Regions from separate parts of the Lactobacillus sp. WILCCON 0059 genome, predicted to be linked through region 3. Evidence: predicted binding sites of a transcription regulator. Region 3 holds the regulator's gene; each other region holds the start of a gene.
What was found. The regulator NrdR, encoded in region 3, represses ribonucleotide reductase genes. The targets are predictions, from matches to a motif close to ACACNATATATNGTGT.
Positions count from the first base shown of each region.

Region 1: a site for NrdR is predicted at 3,924-3,939, ahead of nrdD (anaerobic ribonucleoside-triphosphate reductase). Genes of this name have one in related genera too.
Region 2: a site for NrdR is predicted at 2,748-2,763, ahead of nrdJ (ribonucleoside-triphosphate reductase, adenosylcobalamin-dependent). Genes of this name have one in related genera too.

Region 1 covers NZ_JBUBHN010000001.1:242,367-249,028, forward strand. Annotated here, with positions in the region: gene asnB (asparagine synthase (glutamine-hydrolyzing)) at 1-842, shown strand, start outside; gene ACYVUT_RS01195 (carboxylate--amine ligase) at 876-2,135, shown strand; gene ACYVUT_RS01200 (PadR family transcriptional regulator) at 2,300-2,833, opposite strand; gene ACYVUT_RS01205 (phenolic acid decarboxylase) at 2,882-3,418, opposite strand; gene nrdD (anaerobic ribonucleoside-triphosphate reductase) at 4,056-6,266, shown strand; gene nrdG (anaerobic ribonucleoside-triphosphate reductase activating protein) at 6,338-6,662, shown strand, end outside.
Region 2 covers NZ_JBUBHN010000001.1:88,541-95,202, reverse strand. Annotated here, with positions in the region: gene ACYVUT_RS00480 (DUF4430 domain-containing protein) at 1-394, opposite strand, end outside; gene nrdJ (ribonucleoside-triphosphate reductase, adenosylcobalamin-dependent) at 459-2,678, opposite strand; gene ACYVUT_RS00470 (aldo/keto reductase) at 2,965-3,822, opposite strand; gene ACYVUT_RS00465 (L-lactate dehydrogenase) at 3,942-4,850, opposite strand; gene ACYVUT_RS00460 (hypothetical protein) at 5,031-5,570, opposite strand; gene ACYVUT_RS00455 (exodeoxyribonuclease III) at 5,658-6,485, opposite strand; gene ACYVUT_RS00450 (HAD family hydrolase) at 6,543-6,662, opposite strand, start outside.
Region 3 covers NZ_JBUBHN010000001.1:1,611,696-1,618,357, forward strand. Annotated here, with positions in the region: gene ACYVUT_RS07570 (IS66-like element short variant transposase) at 1-182, shown strand, start outside; gene thrS (threonine--tRNA ligase) at 373-2,304, opposite strand; gene dnaI (primosomal protein DnaI) at 2,604-3,527, opposite strand; gene ACYVUT_RS07585 (DnaD domain protein) at 3,538-4,866, opposite strand; gene nrdR (transcriptional regulator NrdR) at 4,870-5,337, opposite strand; gene coaE (dephospho-CoA kinase) at 5,351-5,935, opposite strand; gene mutM (DNA-formamidopyrimidine glycosylase) at 5,944-6,662, opposite strand, start outside.

The sequences.
Region 1 (6,662 bases), 1.4 Mb from region 3:
TGCACACCCACAACAATGTCATCAAGGTCTTTACCGACAAGCTGAAGAAGCTGCCAAAGGGCAAGCGGGTTAAGCTGGCCCACAAGATCAAGAAGATGCCGAACTTCCCGGGCAAGGTGCACCTTTACACCAACCTGGCTGAACCAAGCGAATTCTACGTGGGCCAGTCAGTCATCTATGACATGGACTACCCGACCATCTTTACTTCCAAGGATGCTAACGCCGTCTTGCAGCCAAGCTACCGGAACAAATTGACCGTCAACGGCAACTACCAGGAAGACTTCAAGAAGGTCAAGGACCTGGACAATGTCAAACAGATGCAGTACATTGACCTGCACCACTTCATGCTCAACGACATCGAGCAGAAGGCCGACAAGATTTCCATGGCCCACTCCCTGGAACTCCGGGTGCCTTACCTGGACGTGAAGATTGCCGAACTGGCCAACTCTATTCCAAGCAAGTACCTGGTCAACAAGTACGACACCAAGTATGCCCTGCGCAAGGCCTCAGAACAGGTTCTGCCGGATGAATGGGCCAAGCGGCCGAAGCTGGGCTTCCCGACGCCAATCAAGCAGTGGCTGCAGGAAGAGCGTTTCTACAAGCAGGTCAGAGACCTCTTCAGCGAAGATTTCGTCAATGACATTTTTGAACAAAAGAAGATCCTGGACCTGCTGGACGAGAACTACAATGGGGACGGTTCTCACCGCCGGCAGATCTGGGCAATCTACACCTTCCTGGTTTGGTACAAGCTCTTCTTCGTTGACTACGAGGGAACTGTGCGCAAGTACCAACACGTGCAGCCAGAAGTGGCCAGCCTGATTGCTCAAGGCAAGCTGCTCTAATCCAAAAAGAAGAGAGAGAGAATTTAATTACTAATGGCTAAATTTACACCAATTTTGCTGGGCAGCGACATCAACGTCTATGGGATGGCGCGGTCTTTTAACGAAGCTTACGGCATCAAGGTCCAGGCTTGGGCGGCAACGCAATTGGCGGCAACCCGCTACTCCAAGATCGTGGACGTTGAAGTGCACCCTGGTTTTTCCGAAGACCCGGGTTTCATGGAAGTCATGCAGGAAAAAATCAAGGAATACCAGAATCATGAAGAGCCAGTCATTCTGATTGCCTGTGGGGACGGCTACGCGGAACTGCTGGCTAAGCATAAGGCCGAACTGGAAGGGACCTTCGTTGTTCCTTACATCGACTACCAGCTTTTGGAAAAGCTGATCTCCAAGGAAGGCTTCTACGAAGTCTGTGAAGAATACGGCCTGCCTTACCCGAAGACCAAGATTATCAAGCTGGCTGACTACCAGGACGGCTCATACGCCGACGTGCCTTTTGCCTTTCCGGTTGCCTTAAAGCCGGAAGACCCGGTTTCCTGGCTGGACGTCCAGTTTGAAGGCCGGAAGAAGGCTTTTGTCATCAAGGACCTGGACGAATTCAAGGACATCGTGGGCAAGATCTACACCAACGGCTACAAGGAAGACTTGATCCTGCAGGACTTTATCCCGGGCGATGACTCCAACATGCGGGTCTTGAACGCCTATGTGGACAAGCACCACCAGGTCAAGATGATGTGCCTGGGCCACCCACTCTTGGAAGACCCGACTCCGCAGTCAATCGGGAATTACATGGCTATTTTGCCGGCCTATGATGAAAAGCTCTACGAGACCGTCCAGACTTTCTTGGAGAAGATCAACTATGTCGGCATGGCCAACTTCGACATCAAGTACGATGCCCGCGACGGCCAGTACAAGTTCTTTGAAATCAACCTCCGCCAAGGCCGGTCCAGCTTCTACGTGACCTTGAACGGCTACAACCTGGCCAAGTGGTACGTGGAAGACTACGCTGAAGACTCCTTGGCCGGCCAGGAGACCGTCTACGCCAACAAACTGGAAAGCAGCCACATGCTTTGGCTGGGCGTGCCGGAGAAGATCTTCAAGGAATACGCCGTTGACAACGAGGCCAAGCAGGCGGCCTTAAAATTGATCGACGCCGGCCAGGTAGGGACGACCGTCTTCTACGATCAAGACAGCTCCTTTAAGCGCTGGCTTTTGATGAAGTACATGTTCCACAACTACTACAAGCGCTTCAAGACCTACTTCCAGGTCAACAAGGGCCAGTACTTCGATAAATAAGAAATGATGTTACAAGAGTCTGGAGAAAAAGACTCTAACGAATAAAAATATTAGCTGTCCAGCAAGCAAAAAAGGTGAAGCTCGAAATATTACATCGAGTTTCACCTTTTTTATTTATCTAGAGCCTAGTTTTTCCCAGACTCATACCGCGATTGCTCTTTTCATTACCGATTATTCAATTTATCTTCCAACCAGACCAATTGATTTTCTTGCCGGCTGATCGCGCGAGTTAAAATCAAATAATGTCCATATTGTTGATCAATCTGTTCTTGGCTGCTGAATAATGCTTGCTGACGCTTGCGCAGATGATTAAGACTGTCGCTGACCAATTGAATCTGGTGGTCAAACAGTTTTTCTAGTCTCGGATCATTACAGTCATTGATGAAAAATATCTTTAAGGAAAATAGGTCTTTGGATACCGGCAACTTATCAACAGGTTCCATCAACCAACTATTAATAACTTCATAACCTTTAGCTGTTAAATGATAATGTATCTCTTTATCATTACCTTTCATTGAATAGCTTTCAATCCAATGATCTTGTTCCATGCGTTTTAGCTCTGGATAAACCTGACTATGTGATGATTGCCAGAATTCTCCAATGTCAAAGCGAAACTCATCCATAATCTGCTTTCCGGTACAGTCCTTATTAAGCAGAATCCCCATAATAACATAAGGGAGTATCCTTTTTTGCGGCATTTTGCAGCATCCTTTCCGATCTGATTCTGCAAAATATTATATAACAAGCTATTTAGCCAAGCGATGATAATTTTCATCAAAGAAGCTACCATTGCGGATATCGTCGGTCATACCGGCATAAGGAGCTTCGTTGATAACTTCATCATTATCTTGACCAGCATCGCCCATATAGGTAATTGTTGCAAATTCAGGAACCACCAATTTTGGATAAGTCTCATACTTTTCACGTGATTCATGCATTAAATCAATATGTTCATTTTGGAAGCAGACTGTAATCTCTGGATGTTCTTGTACCCATTTTGGAAAGAAGATCGTACCGTTAAGCTTATGTTCATTAGGAACGAAATCCAAGGCAACATCGGTTCCCGTTGGCTCGGTCCAAGCAACTTTATAAATGCCCTCAGTTAATTGATGAATATGCGCAGGCTGATCCTTAACCCAACGTCCAGCAACCATTCCGCCATGAATTCGATAATCGACCGTGTGATCATTCTTAGCGTACCACTCATATTCCCAGCCATTATCATACGTATAAATGAAATGCGTTCCTAAAAAGTCATCCAATGTTTTGAATTGCTTGTCCATGTGATTTAAATTTGCCATAATTATTTTCCACCTTTCATAAATGTTGTTATCGACATAAAACAGATTATCACTTTATGTCGTTATTGTCAAATATTGCCACTTAAAAAAGATTGCCCGCCAGTCTCAAAAAATTTGAGGATGAGGGTACTATACAAAAAAATAGTCTATACGGACTCACTGCGAAAGTCTCCCGCGGTGAGAGACTTTCGTTTGCTAATCGACTGTGTTGAAATATCTAAGACTCTGCTGGCTCAGTTGGCGAAACATAGAACAGTTGTATTCTGGAATTTCTTGATTTTCTCTAGACGTTTTTTCATCTTTTTGAAATTTTCGAAGGACTTTGCCAAAAGGACAAAAATATTTGTCCGAACAAAATATTCTTTTTTTAAAAATATACGGGCCCAAAGTCCCGTGGCAACTGAATTCTGCTCTGTCATTTAACACAAATGCGTCTTTGTATAGACCACAAGATCTGGTATTTTGTGCTATGCTTATCTCATAAACAAAACAAGATGTGGTGGTTATCCACACTTAATCCACAAGATAGTCTACTGCTTGTGGGTAACTCGCTTAACCGGCCCCAGGGGCTGGATGTAAAAAATGTAAAGTATTTTTGAGAGATAAGAGGTTGATTGTCATGTTAAAGCCAGCAGCAGAAGCCGTGAGCCTGGATTTTGCCAATGCGCCAAAGAAGTTCATCAAGCGCGACGGTGCCCCATTTAAATTTGAGCAGTTCAAGCTGGAAATGGTTCTGGACGAACTTGGCCTGGAAGACAGCGAAATCAAGGCTGCCGTTTTGAGCAAGGTTTACGCCAAGCTGGCCGCCTACACGGTTGACGCCGTTCAGGTCCACGATGCTTTTAAAGCCAGCTTGAACGAACTGGGCTATCTGAATGAAGCCAAGGAATACGAAGCCAAGCGGCAGGAAGACGAAGCTGACTGGAAGGCAGAAACTGACACCAAGCAGCGCCTGGCCAAGCTGGTCGACAAGGACCCAAGCATCGTCCACGAAAATGCCAACAAGGACTCTGACGTCTTTGCCACCCAGCGTGACCTAACGGCCGGGACTGTGGGCAAGACGGTTGGCTTGACCTTGATGCCTCAGCACATCGCCAAGGCCCACCTGCGCGGGGACATCCACTGGCACGACCTGGACTACACGCCCCTTTCACCAATGTCCAACTGCTGTCTGATCGACTTTGACTACATGCTCAACCACGGCTTCAAGATCGGCAATGCCTTCGTGGAAGTGCCGAACTCCATCCGGGTGGCCACCAGCCAGGTAGCCCAGATCATCACCAGCGTTGCTTCCAGCCAATACGGCGGCTGCTCCTTTGACCGCTGCGACGAAGTTCTGGCGCCTTTTGCTGAAAAGAACTACGAAAAGCACCTGGAAGAAGGGCGCGAATTCATCGACGACGAAGACAAGGTAAAGGTTTTTGCCAAGAAGCGGACCCAAAAGGACATCTACGACGCGATGCAGAGCCTGGAATACGAGATCAACACCATGTTCTCCAGCCAGGGGCAGACGCCTTTTACCACCTTGGGCTTCGGTCTGGGGACCAACTGGATTGAAAAGGAAATCCAAAAGGACATCCTGAAGGTCCGCATCGAAGGCCTGGGCCGGGAACACCGGACGGCCATCTTCCCGAAGCTGGTCTTCACTTTGAAGAAAGGGCTGAACCTGCACCCAGGTGACCCGAACTACGACGTTAAGGAATTGGCCCTGGAATGTGCTACCAAGCGGATGTACCCAGACGTTTTGAGCTATGACAAGATCATCGACATCACCGGCTCCTTCAAGGCCCCAATGGGCTGCCGGTCCTTCCTGCAGGGCTGGAAGGATGAAAATGGCCAGGAAGTCAACTCCGGGCGGATGAACCTGGGCGTGGTTACCTTGAACCTGCCAAGAATCGCCATGGAAAGCCAGGGCGACATGGACCGCTTCTGGGAAATCTTCAATGACCGCCTGGAACTGGGCCGGCAAGCCTGCGAATACAAGGCTAAGAAGGTCACTGAAGCTAAGCCGGTCAACGCTCCGACCCTGTACGAATACGGTGCCTTTGGCAAAGGTGTTGGCGATGACGGTGACGTCAACGACTTCTTCAAGAACGGCCGGGCCACGGTTTCCCTGGGCTACATCGGCCTTTACGAAGTCGGCACGGTCTTCTACGGGCCAAACTGGGAAAAGAACCCGGAAGCCAAGGCCTTCACTTTGGAAGTGGTCAAGAAGCTGCACGATGCCTGCGCCAAGTGGGAAAAGGAAGACCCGAACCACTACCACTACAGCGTCTACTCCACGCCAAGCGAAAGTCTGACTGACCGCTTCTGCCGCCTGGACACGAAAAAGTTCGGCAAGGTCAAGGACATCACGGACAAGGAATACTACACCAACTCCTTCCACTACGACGTCCGCAAGCACCCGACCCCATTTGAAAAGCTGGACTTTGAAAAGGACTACCCATACTACGCTGCTGGTGGCTTCATCCACTACTGCGAATACCCGAACCTGAAGCAAAACCCGGCCGCCCTGGAAGCTGTCTGGGACTGGGCTTACGACAGAGTCGGCTACCTGGGTACCAACACGCCAATCGACAAGTGCTACGAATGTGGCTTTGCCGGCGAGTTCAAGTCAACCGCCAAGGGCTTTGAATGCCCGCAATGCGGCAACCACAACCCGGAAACCTGCGACTGCGTCAAGCGGACCTGCGGCTACCTGGGCAATCCTTTGAAGCGGCCAATGGTTCACGGCCGGCATGAAGAAATCGCCCACCGGGCCAAGCACATGAGCTTGGGCATGGTCAGCGAGGAAGCCAGCCTGGAAAAGCAGAAGAACAGCCAATACTAAACGAAAAGAATTATACTAATAGGCAGGAATCTTTCCTGCCTATTTTTTATCGAGAGCAAAGGAGAAGCACGATGCCAGAGAAAGACAAGAATCAGCAAGAAGGCCCTGACGTCCGGGACAACTTGATCCGGATCAGCGTCGGCGGGGAAACGGTCTTTGTTGATGCCAACCAGTACAAGGCTAAAAATGCCGGTCAGACGGCCAAGCCCCGGAAGATGAAGCGCCAGCCCAAGAATCCCAAGCCGGGCGAATGGATCTCAGAAGACTACAGCAAGCACAAGATTGCCGACTACAAGCCCTTCAACTTCGTTGACGGGGAAGGGGTCCGCTGCTCCTTATACGTGTCCGGCTGCCTCTTTGACTGCCCGGGCTGCTACAACCTGGCTGCCCAGAACT
Region 2 (6,662 bases), 1.5 Mb from region 3:
AGACAACCTTGGACTTGTTCTTGGTCAGCTTGTCCTTGTCAGCCGCTACCTTGGCCATCTTGCCGTTAACTGTGTAAGTCCAGTAGAGCTTCTTCTTTTCGTCGCCCAGCCCCTTGATCTTGGTGATGAAGACGCCGTATGAAGATTTAGTGTAGCTGACCTTCCAGGCCTTTTTCAAAACAGTGAAGACGCTCGTCCCTTTCTTGACCTTGAAGGTCTTCTTGGCTACAGTCTGCTTGTTCTTGGCCTTGGTCGTGTCCTTCAAAGTATAGGTCACGCTGATTTGCTTGGTGGTCTTAGCTGCTTGCACGCTTTGCTTTTGGACAGGCTGGCTGGCAAAAAGACCAACGAAGGCTGCCAAGGCAACTACGACTGCTAAAATCTTCTTTTTCATTGTTTGTTTCTCCCGTTTTTTATTTCAGTTTTGTTTTTTGTCTTTTGTTTCTAATTTGCCTGTCTTATTTAACCGGGCAGGCACCGCCTTCACAGTCAGTCTGGTCGACCAGTTCCAGGTCCTTGACGTCGCTATTCAGCTGGCTAAAGACCTCTTCCACGTCGCCGGTGATTTCCCGGCTGCGCTTTTCATAAGTCTCCTTGTCGATCGGTTCCTTTGGCGCTTGCTGGAGCGATCCGCCAAAGTATGGCAAAAGCGAGGTCGACTTGGTGATGAAGCGGTACTGGCGGAGCAAGGATTCAACCTGGTCTGCTTCAGAATCCTGGAAAGTAATCGTGCAGGAAACCGCGTTGTCCGACCAGTAAGTCTGCAAGAAGGCCTGGGTAGCAAATTGTTCCGCGATTGAAACCGTGCCGGCTGAAGCAAAGTTAGGGTTATCCGCCCCTACCGCCTTGATCGGAAATTCCACGCAGGTCGTGTTTTCCGTGTAGATATCTGCTTCCGTCCGGTAGCCGCAGGCCTTCAAGGCTGGCAAAAGCGGGTCAGAATCCTGGAAACGGATCCGCTGGATCAAGTAAGCACCGTAGTGGAAGTGCATGCCTTCACTGGCCCCGGCCAGCTTAGCCACCGTGCCTGACGGCTTGACCGTGGTGTGCTTGATTGATTCATTGCAGCCCAAAGTCTTGCTGTAGGCCTGATCAGCCTTGACCACTGCCTTGTAAAGGTGATCAACCGCCTTGATGGCCCGCTTGTCGTAGACTGGCACCTTAATGGCTTCATGGGTTTCCGGGTCAAAGTCATCCTTGAAGCCAGTGACCACCCGGTTGCCCAGTCTGGTCAAGAGCCAGTCCTGGATCCCGGACATGGAGATCCCGATCCGGCGGTTCTTTTGAATTATTTCCCGGGAAATTTCCCAGTCATAAGGACTAAAAGTTACCCGCTTGGTGTAGCGGGCCGCCAAGGCAAAGACTTCCTGCAGGTCCCAGCCCTGTTCTTCCGCGATCAGCGGGAAGACTTCAAAGAGGTTGCAAGGTTCCCCGTTGGCCAGGGAGATCTCCCCGCAAGGGTTGGTCCCTTCCACGTCCCCGTCAATTCCGGCCTGGTAGCCATCAATGATCCGGCCATAGTTCTTGGACAAGTCCAGGTTCACGATCCCCGGCTCCCCGTTTTCCCGGATCCCGGCAGCGATTGGCTGGTAGCCGCTGAAGGCTGAGTCAACCGCCACGCTGTTGTTGGATGCCCAGCGGTGGTGCATCAGCTTCTCCTGGTCCTGCTTCATGGAAATGAAGTCCTGGTCGTCGTTTGAGCCCAGGGCCAGTTCGGCTGACCGGCGGACATTGCCAGCCACGACTGCCTTGCCGATCAAGTTGCAGATGTCAGTGGCATCGACAGCCGTAAGACGGCCGCCGGCCTTATTGTTCAAGACTTCGTTGACGTCCAGCAGCATGGAGATCAAAGGCATTGGGCCGGAAGCCGTGCCGCCGAAACCGTGGATCTCTGCCCCGTAAGGACGGATGTCAGACAAGTCCAGGATCAGCTTTTGCTTGCGGTCCGGGTTGGTTTGGGCAAAGTGGAGGTCGATCAAGAGGGCATTAGCCAAAACCCAGCCTTCCCGGGTGTCCGGCAGGCGGTAGTAGATGCTGTCAGAATCTTGGACCAATTCATTTTTGCCAACGGCCCCAACCTTGACGGAAGCATCGTAAGATTCACTGGTCTCGTCGATTACCAGCTGCAGGTCGATGGCAAAATCGACCCGGGGGATCTGGCTGATGTTGGATCTGGCAACTGAGAAGCCAACCCCGCCCCCCTTCATCAGTTCGTCAAAGAGGAAGGAGAAAGGCATGGAGACAGCCTTTTCCTGCTTGCTAAGATAGCTGGGCACAATCTTGCTGTCCCCGTACTTTTGCGGGCGGATAGCCACAAACCAGCAGTTGTTCAAGGAATCCCCGGTCCGTCTTTGGTAGTCGGTCCCGGAAATCCACAAGTTCCGGCCAGATGGCGTCGCACCCAAACCGTAGATCAGCTTGTAGAGCCGTTCAGCTTCTTCAGTCAGGCTCTGCTTCAGTTCCAGACTTGGGGAGTCCTTGAGCCGGGGATCCAGGTTGATGTTTCCTTCAACCACCCGCTTGACGGTTTCATCCCAGTTTTCACTCCGCCCCTTTTCCGGCAGCCAGCGGGCATAGGTCCGCTTGTAGGTTACCCAGCCCAGCTTGCCCCAGTGGGGTTTTACACTCTTTTTCACCCGGTCGACAAATTCAGCCGAGAGCGATATTTCTTCACTCATCTTCTCAGATCCTTTCTGCTTGTCTCATTATTTTCTAAGCACTCCATATGTTAGCAGTCTTCCTGTGAAACACAATATCTAGTATCGTGTAACCAGGCGAACACGAGAAAATGTATGTCGGTTCAATTCAAACCCCGTAAGCCTTCAGCCACCGAAAAAATTTTTTCAAAAAAATTTTTGCAATTTTCGTTCGGCTTTTGCGAATATATACAAAAAGACTGCATAAATACCAGACAGGTTTCTGGTACGTTGTGCAGTCTTTTTCATAAAAATTTTCAGTTTTTCGCTAAAATTCAGCTTGGTCCGGATCCAAAACCGGCTGCCCGATCCCTTGCAGGCCATCCAGCTTGGTCATGTCGTCTTCGGTAAGTTCAAAGTCAAAGACTTCGGCGTTGGCCTCGATGTAGTCCGGGTGGACTGACTTTGGCAACGGCAAGAAGCCATGCTGCAGGGACCAGCGGATCAAAACCTGGGCGCTGGACTTGCCATACTTGGCCCCAACTGCCTTGATGGTCTCATTGCCCAAAAGGCCACCCGTCCCCAAAGGACTGTAAGCCTCGCTCAAAAGGCCATATTCCTTGTTAGCGGCCGTTACTTCCGCTTGCAGGTCATTTGGGTTAAGGCAGATCTGGTTGACCACAGGCTTGATTTCTGCCGTCTTCAAGAGGGCTTCCAGGTGGTGGCGGCGGAAGTTGGAAACACCGATCGCCCGGATCTTGCCAGCCTGAACAGCTTCTTCCATGGCCCGCCAGGCTTCCGCGTTGGCTTCTGCCCAGTGGTCCCGGACAGCAACCGGATTTGGCCAGTGGATCAAGTACAGGTCCAGGTAGTCCGTGTCTAGTTTGAGCAGGCTGTCGTCAATAGCGGCCTTGGCTCCTTCATAGCTGTGGGACCCGTTCCAGAGCTTGCTGGTCACGAACAAGTCGCCCCTCTTAACCCCGCTCTTCTTGATGGCCCGGCCCACGCTCGCCTCATTGCCATAAGCCGCGGCCGTGTCGATATGCCGGTAGCCGGCATTCAAGGCTGCTTCAACTGCTTCTTGAGCCACGTCGCCATCTGGCGTCTGCCAGGTCCCGAAACCAATCACGGGAATCTTGACCCCGTTGGCCAATTCGTAAGTATCTTCCAAACCGTGCAAAGTCATTTTTTGCCTCCTGTCAAACATGTTACTTACTTTTTGTAATTTAGTTTATTATAACAAAAATCCTCCCTGACGGGAGGATTTTCTAACATCTTGACTTTACTTTTAAAGTTTTTGATTTTTTATTCCAAACTGGCCAGACTGTCCTTCAGCTTCTTGGCGGAAGCTTCCAATTTGGCCTGTTCATCAGCTGGCAAATCCAAAACTGGTACTTCTTCTACCCCATGCTTGCCAACGATTGACGGGTAGCCGATGTAGGTCCCCAAGGATTCAACGTAGCAGCTGGTTGGGCCGTAGAACTTGGCGTCAGAGAAGACTGCTCTGGCCAAACGAACCGCGCAGGTAGCAACAGCGTAGCAAGTGTAGCCCTTGCCCTTGCCAACCTTGAAAGCATTGTCCTTGCTCAAGCGGTCCATTTCTTCTTTCTCTTCTTCATTGAAGAGGTCCTTGGCTGGCCGGTTGTTGACCCAGACGGTTGACCAGGCCGTAAACTGGCTGGACCCGTGCTCGCCCAGGTTGAAGCCGGACACGTTTCTTGGGTCCTGGCCCAACTTTTCCCCGACGACCCGCTGCATTCTGGAAGTATCCAGGAAGGTCCCGGTCCCAAAGACTTGATTCTTTGGCAGGCCGGTCACCTTTTGCAAGATAGAAGTTACCACGTCGCAAGGGTTGGAGATGTTGATGATGACGCCCTTGAAGCCGCTGTCCTTGATCTTCTGGCCAACTTCAACCGCGTTCTTGGTGTTGATCGGGAATTCCGCGAAACGGTCACCAGTCGTGATTGAGGCCGCCACGTCACCAAAAGCGGTGATGATCAAGTCGGTGTCCGCCAATTCCTTCCAGTCGCCCCACTTGACGTTGACGTAGAAGTCATTTCTGCCCAGGGTGTCGCGCAGGTCGCCCCATTCAGCCTGGCACTTGGTCTCATTCTTGTCCAGCAAGACCAATTCGTCTGCTACCCCGTGGGTAAAGAGAATAAAGGCTGCCGTGGCCCCAACGTGTCCCATGCCGATCACTGCTACTTTTCTCATCAAAGATTCCTCCTTGCTTTTTAATATATCGTCAATTATTTTTTCATAATTAACAATAAAACAAGTTTGGCCAAAGTGCAAGCTTTACTTAATTAAAAAAGTTTGAACCTGGTTAAAAATTATGAAAAGAAAGTCACAGCAAAAGAAAAAGGACTTCCATAAAAATGAAAGTCCTTCTGCTTAATCTGTAAAACTGAATTCCAGCGGATCCTGGCCAGCGCTCAAAGATACTGAGCTTGGGCCGTTTCTCTTCAAGCGGCCCAGGGGGTAGAAGCCCTGGCTGTAGTTCTTGTCGCTGGCAAAAATCAGCAGCTTGTCACTGGCTGGATCATAGCCGATCTCGCCCGTAATGGCGTGGGTCAATTCCTGCCCCTTAGGGGTTGGCAGGTTAACCTTCTGCGTGCTGACGAGCAAGCCGTCCTTCTTGCTGGCCTTGAAATTCAAGTCAACCTTCTTCTTCTTCCACTGCTTGAGCAGGCTGATCGTGGTTGGTGACTTGGGCAGGATGCCAGTAATCTTGCTCTTCTTGCCGGTCAATTCCACCTTCAAGTTCTTGAAGTGGTGGTTGTCCGTTGACTTGACTGCCTTCTGGTACTCTGAGGTATCGAAGGCGTCTGAACTGCTTTCTGCTTTCTGGCCACCGCTGCTAAAGGCCATAATCGCCGTGCCGGCAAAAATGACCAGGATCAGACCGATGACCCCTTTTTCTAATCTCTTCATATACACATACGCCTCATATACTAATACTAAAATTCTTTGCTAAAAGTTCTTTGTTTTTTCATCCTCTAACTTCTAATTGTAACCGAATTACAGCTTAATTTCCAATAAAATTGGACAATGATCCGCTCTTTCCCCAGTCGCGATCATTTCCGACTTCTCCACCTGGTCGGCCAGGCGGTTGGAAACCAGCCAGTAGTCGATTCTCCAGCCGGAATTGTTGGCCTTGGCCGTCCGCACCCGCTGGGCCCACCAGGAGTAGACCCCTTCAACCTGGCCATGGATCTGGCGGAAGGTATCCGTGAAGCCTGCTGCTAAAAGCTGGCCAAAGCCGGCTCTTTCTTCATCTGTAAAGCCGGCTGAATGGTGGTTGGACTCCGGATGCTTCAAGTCGATTTCCTGGTAGGCAGCGTTGAAGTCCCCACTAGCTAAAACCGGCTTCTTTTTGTCCAATTCTTCAAGGTAGGCCCGGTAGCACTTGTCCCATTCCTGCCGGTCGCCCAAGCGGACCAAGCCGTTGCCGGCATTTGGCGTGTAGACCTGGGTCACGTAAAGGTCCGGGAATTCCAGGGTCAGGATCCGGCCCTCAAAGTCCATCGGCTCCGGTGCCCCGATTTCCGGCCGGGTCACCACCGGATCCAGGCCCTTTTTGTATAAAAACATCGTGCCCGCGTAACCCTTCCGGGCTGGCTCCATGCTGGAGCGCCAAACGAAATCGTATTCCGGGAAAAGGTCAGCCAAGGCAGCCTGGTGCTTCTTGCTTGGGCCGCTGGCTGGCAGCTTGGTTTCCTGCAGAGCCAGGACGTCTGGATCCAGGTCATGCAAGTTCTTCAAGACCCCCCGGGTCATTTCCGCCCGCGGGGAGGTCCCCGTCAAGGCCGCGTTCAATGAGTCGATGTTCCAAGAAATCAGTCGCATTTTATCTTCACTTTCTGTTTTTCTTTACTCTCTGTTGCTTTTTACGCTTTATTTTTCTTAAATATTCAAAATTTCCAGGGGATAGTCGACCGTATAGTCAGCCTTTTCTTTTTTGAGGCTGGCCGGGTCAAAGGCGCCCCAGGTGCAGGCACAGGTCGCGCAGCCGGCGTTCTTTCC
Region 3 (6,662 bases):
GCGCCAAGTCCATGGCTATCATTATGAGCATACTCGAAACTGCCAAGCAAAATGGCTTGGATCAATTCAAATATATCAACTATCTTCTAGACAAGCTGCCCAATGAGCTGTCGTTATTAGACAATCAACGTCTGGAAGCCTATTTACCATGGGCTGAGAATGTTCAGCTCCACTGCAAGTAAAGTCCCATAAACTGATTAATCCCATCTTAGCATTGCTAGGATGGGATTTTAATATACTCTGCTATTGGGTGCTTACCTTCGACATAATGTAAGCCCAAATGTAAAAGCACATACGCAAAAACATCCCGCCTCAAAGTTGAGACAGGATGTTTTTTTATGTCAGAAAGGGTTCAATTTTATAAGGAAGGAATTAGTCTTCGCGGGAGTAGTTTGCAACGTCCTTGCTCAGCTTGTCCATGAATTCAGCCAGGCTTTCGGAGTTTTGTTCTTCAGTCCCGTAAGGACGGACATTAACCGTGCCGGCGTTCATTTCATCATCCCCAAGCACCAGAGTGTAAGGTACCTTTTGGGTTTGTGATTCACGGATCTTGTAGCCCAGCTTTTCGTTTCTGAAGTCGATTTCAGCTCTGAAGCCCTTGGCTACCAGTTCATCGCGAACCTTCTTAGCGTAGTCTGAGTGAGCGTCCAGGTTAACTGGAATGATTTCAGCTTGAACAGGAGCCAGCCAAGTTGGGAAGGCACCCTTGTAGATTTCAGTCAAGTAAGCGATAAACCGTTCCATAGTGCCGACGATCCCGCGGTGGATCATAACTGGGCGGTGTTCTTCACCATCAGCGCCGATGTATGACAGTTCGAAGCGTTCTGGCAGCATGAAGTCCAGTTGGATGGTTGACATGGTTTCGTCGTTGCCCAAAGCAGTCTTGGTTTGGATGTCCAGCTTTGGACCGTAGAAGGCAGCTTCACCTTCAGCTTCAACGTAGTCCAGGCCCATGTCGTCCATAGCTGCCTTCAGCATGCTTTGGCTTCTTTCCCACATTTCATCGTTGGCAAAGTACTTGTCAGTGTTCTTTGGATCCCGGTATGAAAGACGGAAGTAGTAGTCGTTGATGTCGAAGTCGTGGTAGACGTCCATGATGATTTGCAAAGTTCTGGCAAATTCTTCTTGCACTTGGTCCAGAGCTACAAAAGTGTGACCGTCGTTCAGAGTCATTTCCCGGACACGTTGCAGGCCTGACAAGGCACCAGACTTTTCGTACCGGTGCATCATACCCAGTTCAGCAATCCGGATTGGCAGTTCCCGGTATGAGCGGATGTGGTGCTTGTAGATTTGGATATGGGATGGGCAGTTCATTGGCCGCAATTCCAGCATTTCGCCTTCACCCATGTCCATTGGCGGGAACATGTCTTCCCGGTAGTGAGCCCAGTGGCCGGAAGTCTTGTAGGCGTCCAGGTTCATCAAAACTGGAGTGTAAACGTGTTGGTAGCCGGCTGCGACTTCCTTGTCCACGATGTAGCGTTCAATGATCCGGCGGATAGTAGCACCCTTTGGCATCCAGTATGGCAGACCTGCCCCAACCTTAGGGTCAACGAAGAAGAGGTCCAGGTCCCGGCCGATAGTCCGGTGGTCTCTTTCCTTGATTTCTGCCCGCCGCTTGAGGTCAGCTTCCAGGTCAGCTTCCTTGAAGAAGGCAGTCCCGAAGATTCTTTGCAGCATTGGGTTTGAGCTCTTGCCCTTCCAGTAGGCACCAGCTACTGACAAAAGCTTGAACTTCTTGATCTTGCCAGTGTTTGGCAAAAGGGCGCTAAAACCAAAGTCAACGAAGTCACCCAGCTTGTAGGCGTCAACCACGTCGCCTTCCTTAGCCAAAAGTTCGCTCTTGTATGGGTCGTCCTTGAAGGCTTCAGCCAGTTCGCTCTTAGCTACTTGTACGTGTTCAATGGCTTCGCCGTTCTTGATGGCCTTTTGCAGGGCCTTTTCCAAGTCTGGCAATTCAGTAACCTTGATTTGGTCTTCCTTGTCAGTTTCGATGAAGAAGCCGTCTTCTGAAATTTCAGCTTGGCCCAGCTTGATTTCCGGGTACTTGTCCTTAACCAGAGCTTCCAAAACGAAGGCAACAGTTGCCCGTAAAACGCTCAAGCCTTCAGCGTCCTTGTTGGTCAAAATGGCAACTTCGTGGTCAGCGTCCAGTTGGAAGTCAAGGGGCTTGATTTCCCCGTCAACCTTGCCGGCAACGGCGTTCTTAGCCAGGGAAGTTGAAATGCTGGAAGCAAGGTCAGCAACGGAAACGGCTGCGTCAAATTCTTTCTTTGAGCCATCTGGCAGAGTCAAAGCAAAACTCATTGGTTTAAATCCTCCAAAAACAAAAAAGTCCCGAGCACAAATACATGCTCGGGACGATTAATCATCGTGGTTCCACCCAAAATTCAGGCCTCAAGCGGCCTCTCTTATTGGACTGATAACGGCGTCCAACCTTGTCATTTATCTTTTGGGGTCATAGAAGGTGGGGTTCCTCCCAAATGGGGGCTTTCAGAACGGGGCCCCTCTCTCTGAAGCGGGAGGAATCATGTCTTCTATTTACTTTTCGATTATACCCCCTTGCCCAAATAAGACAAGGCTTTTTTGCCACTTTTTTCAAAAAATTACTGCAGGCGGCGGTTGTTCCCAGAAACGACCACTTCTTTAGCCAAATAGCGTACTCTTTGCATCAGCCGGGCCGCCTTGACCGGGTCATCTGCATTCTTGGTCGCGCTAAAGTGGCTCTCAAGCGTATCCATGTCAAAGTTGGAGCTGAAGAAGGTCGGCAGGTCATTGTCCATCCGGGCCTGAAGAATCACGCCCAAAACGTCATCTCTTGACCAGGGACTGAGGGTCTCTGCCCCAATGTCGTCCAAAATCAAGACATCGCAAGCAGCCAGGCGCTGGATTTCAGCCTGCAGGCTGTTGTCGCCAAAGTGGCTGGACAGGCCCGCGATAAAGGTCGGCATGTGCAAAAAGATCACCTTGGCCCCCATTTCCGCTACCCGGTTGGCCAGGCCCGCTAAAATGTAGGTCTTCCCGACCCCAAAGTCTCCGCTTAAATAGAGGCCCTTGGCGTGGGGATTGCTCTGGTAAGCCTGCAAAAAGGCCCCTACTTCAAACAAGGCCTGCTTGCGCTCAACTGCCACGTCCAAGTCTTCTAACTTGACCCGGCGCAATTTCTCCGGCAAGTCAATCAGCTCAATCCGCCGCTTGGCCGCTTCTTCTTTGTCCCGGCGCTGCTTAGCCTGGCTGGCCTGGTAGCGGATCCCGATTAGGGGTCCCTCCATAAAAAGCTCAGGCAAATAACCGCTGATCACTTTGTCGTGGCCGTCTTTTTGCTGGCAGTATTCATAGAGGCTGGCAAAGCTGGCGTCCACGCTCTCCTTGGTCAGCTGGTCCTGGTGGGCAGTAAGAAAAGCCCGGACGTCAGGGTCAGCGAAAACCTGCTTTTTCATCTTTTCAAATGATTCCGCCGAAAAATCCTGCCCGTTCTTGGCTGCCGCGGCCTTAGCCGCTTCACTCAACATGTCGCCAATTGCTCTCATCTAATCACCCTTACTTGTCTTTCTTGTCCGGCCCCTGCAGCATCTTCCGCAAGTCTTCATCTGAAATATTGACCGGCTGGACAAACTGCTTCTTGTTCCAGTCAGTCCCCTTTTCAAGCCGCCGGTTGCCCGCTGAGTAGTTCTTCTTTTGCCCTGCCTGGGCCTGCTTCTTTCCATCGCGCAGATGCTTGATGGCGGCTTCCGGGGTCGTGATTCCCTTTTGCAGCCAGTCGTTGGCGATCCTGTTGGCCAAATCCTGGGTCAAAACTGGCTGGTAGTTGAGGCAGGTGTAGACCAGAACATTGATCAAGCCATGGTTCAAGTGAATCTGTCTGTCCAGGTTGTTGACGATCTGCCGCTCTCTGGCCGTGGTAAAGCCGCCCTTCTCCAGCTTCATGTCATCCAAAAAATTAATCGGCGTCTTAGAGGTAACCAGGTCTAAAAGCTCCTGGTCCTGCTGGTCCACGCTTGGCCGGTCCTGCTTTTCTTCCTGGCGCTTGATTACCTGCTTGCGGCGGTGGTCAGCCTTGTAGTTGTAGTTGAGGCTCTTTCTAATCGCCGCGGCATCCAGCTGGTAGCTGCCATGCAGGGTCGGCAGGGTTTCGTTGATAAACTCTTCCTCGCTTAAGCCGTAAAGCTCCATGATGGACCGGATTTCGTCTTTTTGCCGGTCGATCTCGCTTTCCGGGATCTGGTAAGTCGCGAAGCGGTCTTTCAAGTACTGCCAGTCGATCTGCTTTAAATTGACCTGGGCATCTTCAGTCTTTTGGCTGGCATTTTCCTCAGCTGCCTTTTGGACATCTTCTGAAGGATTGATGGCCTCATTTTCCGGCAGGCGGAAGACTTCAAAAAATGAAGCGGAAACTTCTTCTAGATTGTCCAGCTGCCGCTCCTTGACCTGGGCCTGCTTGGCAAATTCCCGGGAAAGCTGGCTGAAGCGGACACCGCCAACTTTTTCCTTTAAGAGGCTGGCTAACAGCGAAGTGTTGAAAAATTCACTGGCATCCGGCACGGCATGCAGCTTAAAAGCCAAAATATCCCCCAAGCGGAGATTGTGGCTGACATAGGTCTTCAAGAGCCCCACAGCTTCCAGTTTATGCAGGGCCTGCCAGAGCTGGCGGAGGCTGCAGTCCAGGTCTTCTTGCAAGCTGTACAGGGCACTTGAAGCAGACAAGGACCGGTAAGGATCAAAGTCCTGGACCAGAGTCTGGTAAAGGGCAACCCCTAAAGCCCCGATCAAGGGCTGGTAGAGCTTGATCAAGACCTGCCCCTGGCCGGATTGGCCTGGCAGCTCATTTAAAACGACGTAGCGCAGACGCGGATTGGAATTCTCGTACATGGACTACTTGGCCTTGCTGTGCCGGTCCATCATGTCCTCCATGGTCTTCATGAAGCTGGACATGTCAGTGAACTGGCGGTAGATGGAGGCAAAGCGGATGTAGGCAACGTCGTCGATGTCGGCTAATTGGTCCATGACTAATTCCCCGATTTCCTTGGAGTAGATCTCGCTGACTCCTTTAGCTCGGATCCGGTTTTCAACATTGTCGACCAGCTTGTTGAGCTGTTCACTGGTTACCGGCCGCTTCTGGCAGGCAGCCGCCACCCCGTTCAGGATCTTTTCCCGGCTGAAGGCCTCTCTGGTGCCGTCGTTCTTGATCACCAAAAGTGGTGACTGTTCCACCCGTTCAAAAGTCGTAAAGCGGTAGCCGCAGTTTTCGCATTCTCGCCGCCGGCGGATGGTCCGCCCTTCGTCAGTCGGCCGGGAATCAATAACCCGGGAGGCGTTTTGATGGCAATTTGGACAAAGCATGTTGAAGCTCCTTTCACGCGATAGTTTTCAGCAGATTGCTCAATTTCTCTCTTAGTTCTTCTATTGTACCAGTATTTTCAAGCACATAGCTAGCCAACAGGCGTTTTTCCCCCAATGGCAGCTGGGCATTCATCCGCCTTTTAGCTTCTGCTTGGCTTAAAGAGTCCCGCGCCATCAAACGCTCTAGTTCTACTTCTTCCGGCGCCGCGATCAAGAGGACAGCGTCAAAGTAGTCCTGCCAGCCAGCTTCAAAGAGCAGGGGCACGTCGATGACGCAGACAGAAGCCTGACTGTTCTTCATCTGCTTTTGAACTTCTTTTAAGACCTCGCCCTGGGTAATTTCAGACAATCTTTTCAAAGCATCAGGATTGGCAAAGACATACTGGCCCAGCTTCTTCCGGTTTAAAGTCTTATCTTTATTAAAAAAGTCCGGCCCGAATTCTTCTAAGATCTTTTGCCAGGAGACCTGGCCAACTTCGGCCTGCTGGTGGGCAATGGCGTCGCTGTCGATAACCTGGCAGCCCATATCTTTTAATATCCGGCTGGCGGTCGACTTGCCTGTGGCAATCCCGCCGGTCAGTCCCAGATAAAAAGTCATCTGCTGCTCTACCTCTTTTGACAATGCAGGCAGTAGGTGGTCCCCCGCCCGCTGATCTTGATCTTGACGAAGTTTTCCCCGCAGCGCGGGCATGGCTGTCCTTCCTTGCCGTAGACCTTGAGCCTTTCTTGATAGTGGCCGGCTTCTCCGTCAGCGTTTAAGAAGCTGTGTACGGTCGTGCCTCCGCATTTGGTAGCTTCTTCAATGGTTTCATTGATGGCTGTATAGAGCCGCTTGACCTGGTCCTCAGTTAATTCGTTGGCAGGGATCAAAGGGTTGATCTGGCTTTGCCAGAGAACTTCATCAACATAAATGTTGCCCAGACCTGCCACCAGGGTCTGGCCCATGAGCAGGGTCTTGATTCCCTGGCTCCTCTTCTTCAAGCCTTTTGCAAAATAGTCCAGGGTAAATTCTGGCGTATTTGCTTCAAGGCCTAAATTCTTCAAGCCCGTAATCTGGAATTCAGTTCCAGTTTCCACCAGCTGCAGGCGGCCGAATTTGCGAACATCCGCGTAGCGGAGAGCACTTCCGTCAGTAAAGGCAAACTGCATGTGCTCATGCTTGTCTACTGGTGCATCCCAAGTCGTTAAGTGGTACTTGCCTTCCATCCGCAAATGGGAAACGACGGTCAAGTCGCCTAAACGGAAGAGCAGGAATTTGGCATAGCGGTCAACAGCAGTAAAGGTCTTGCCCTTTAACTCCTTTTTAAAAGCTTCCGGGTCGCCGG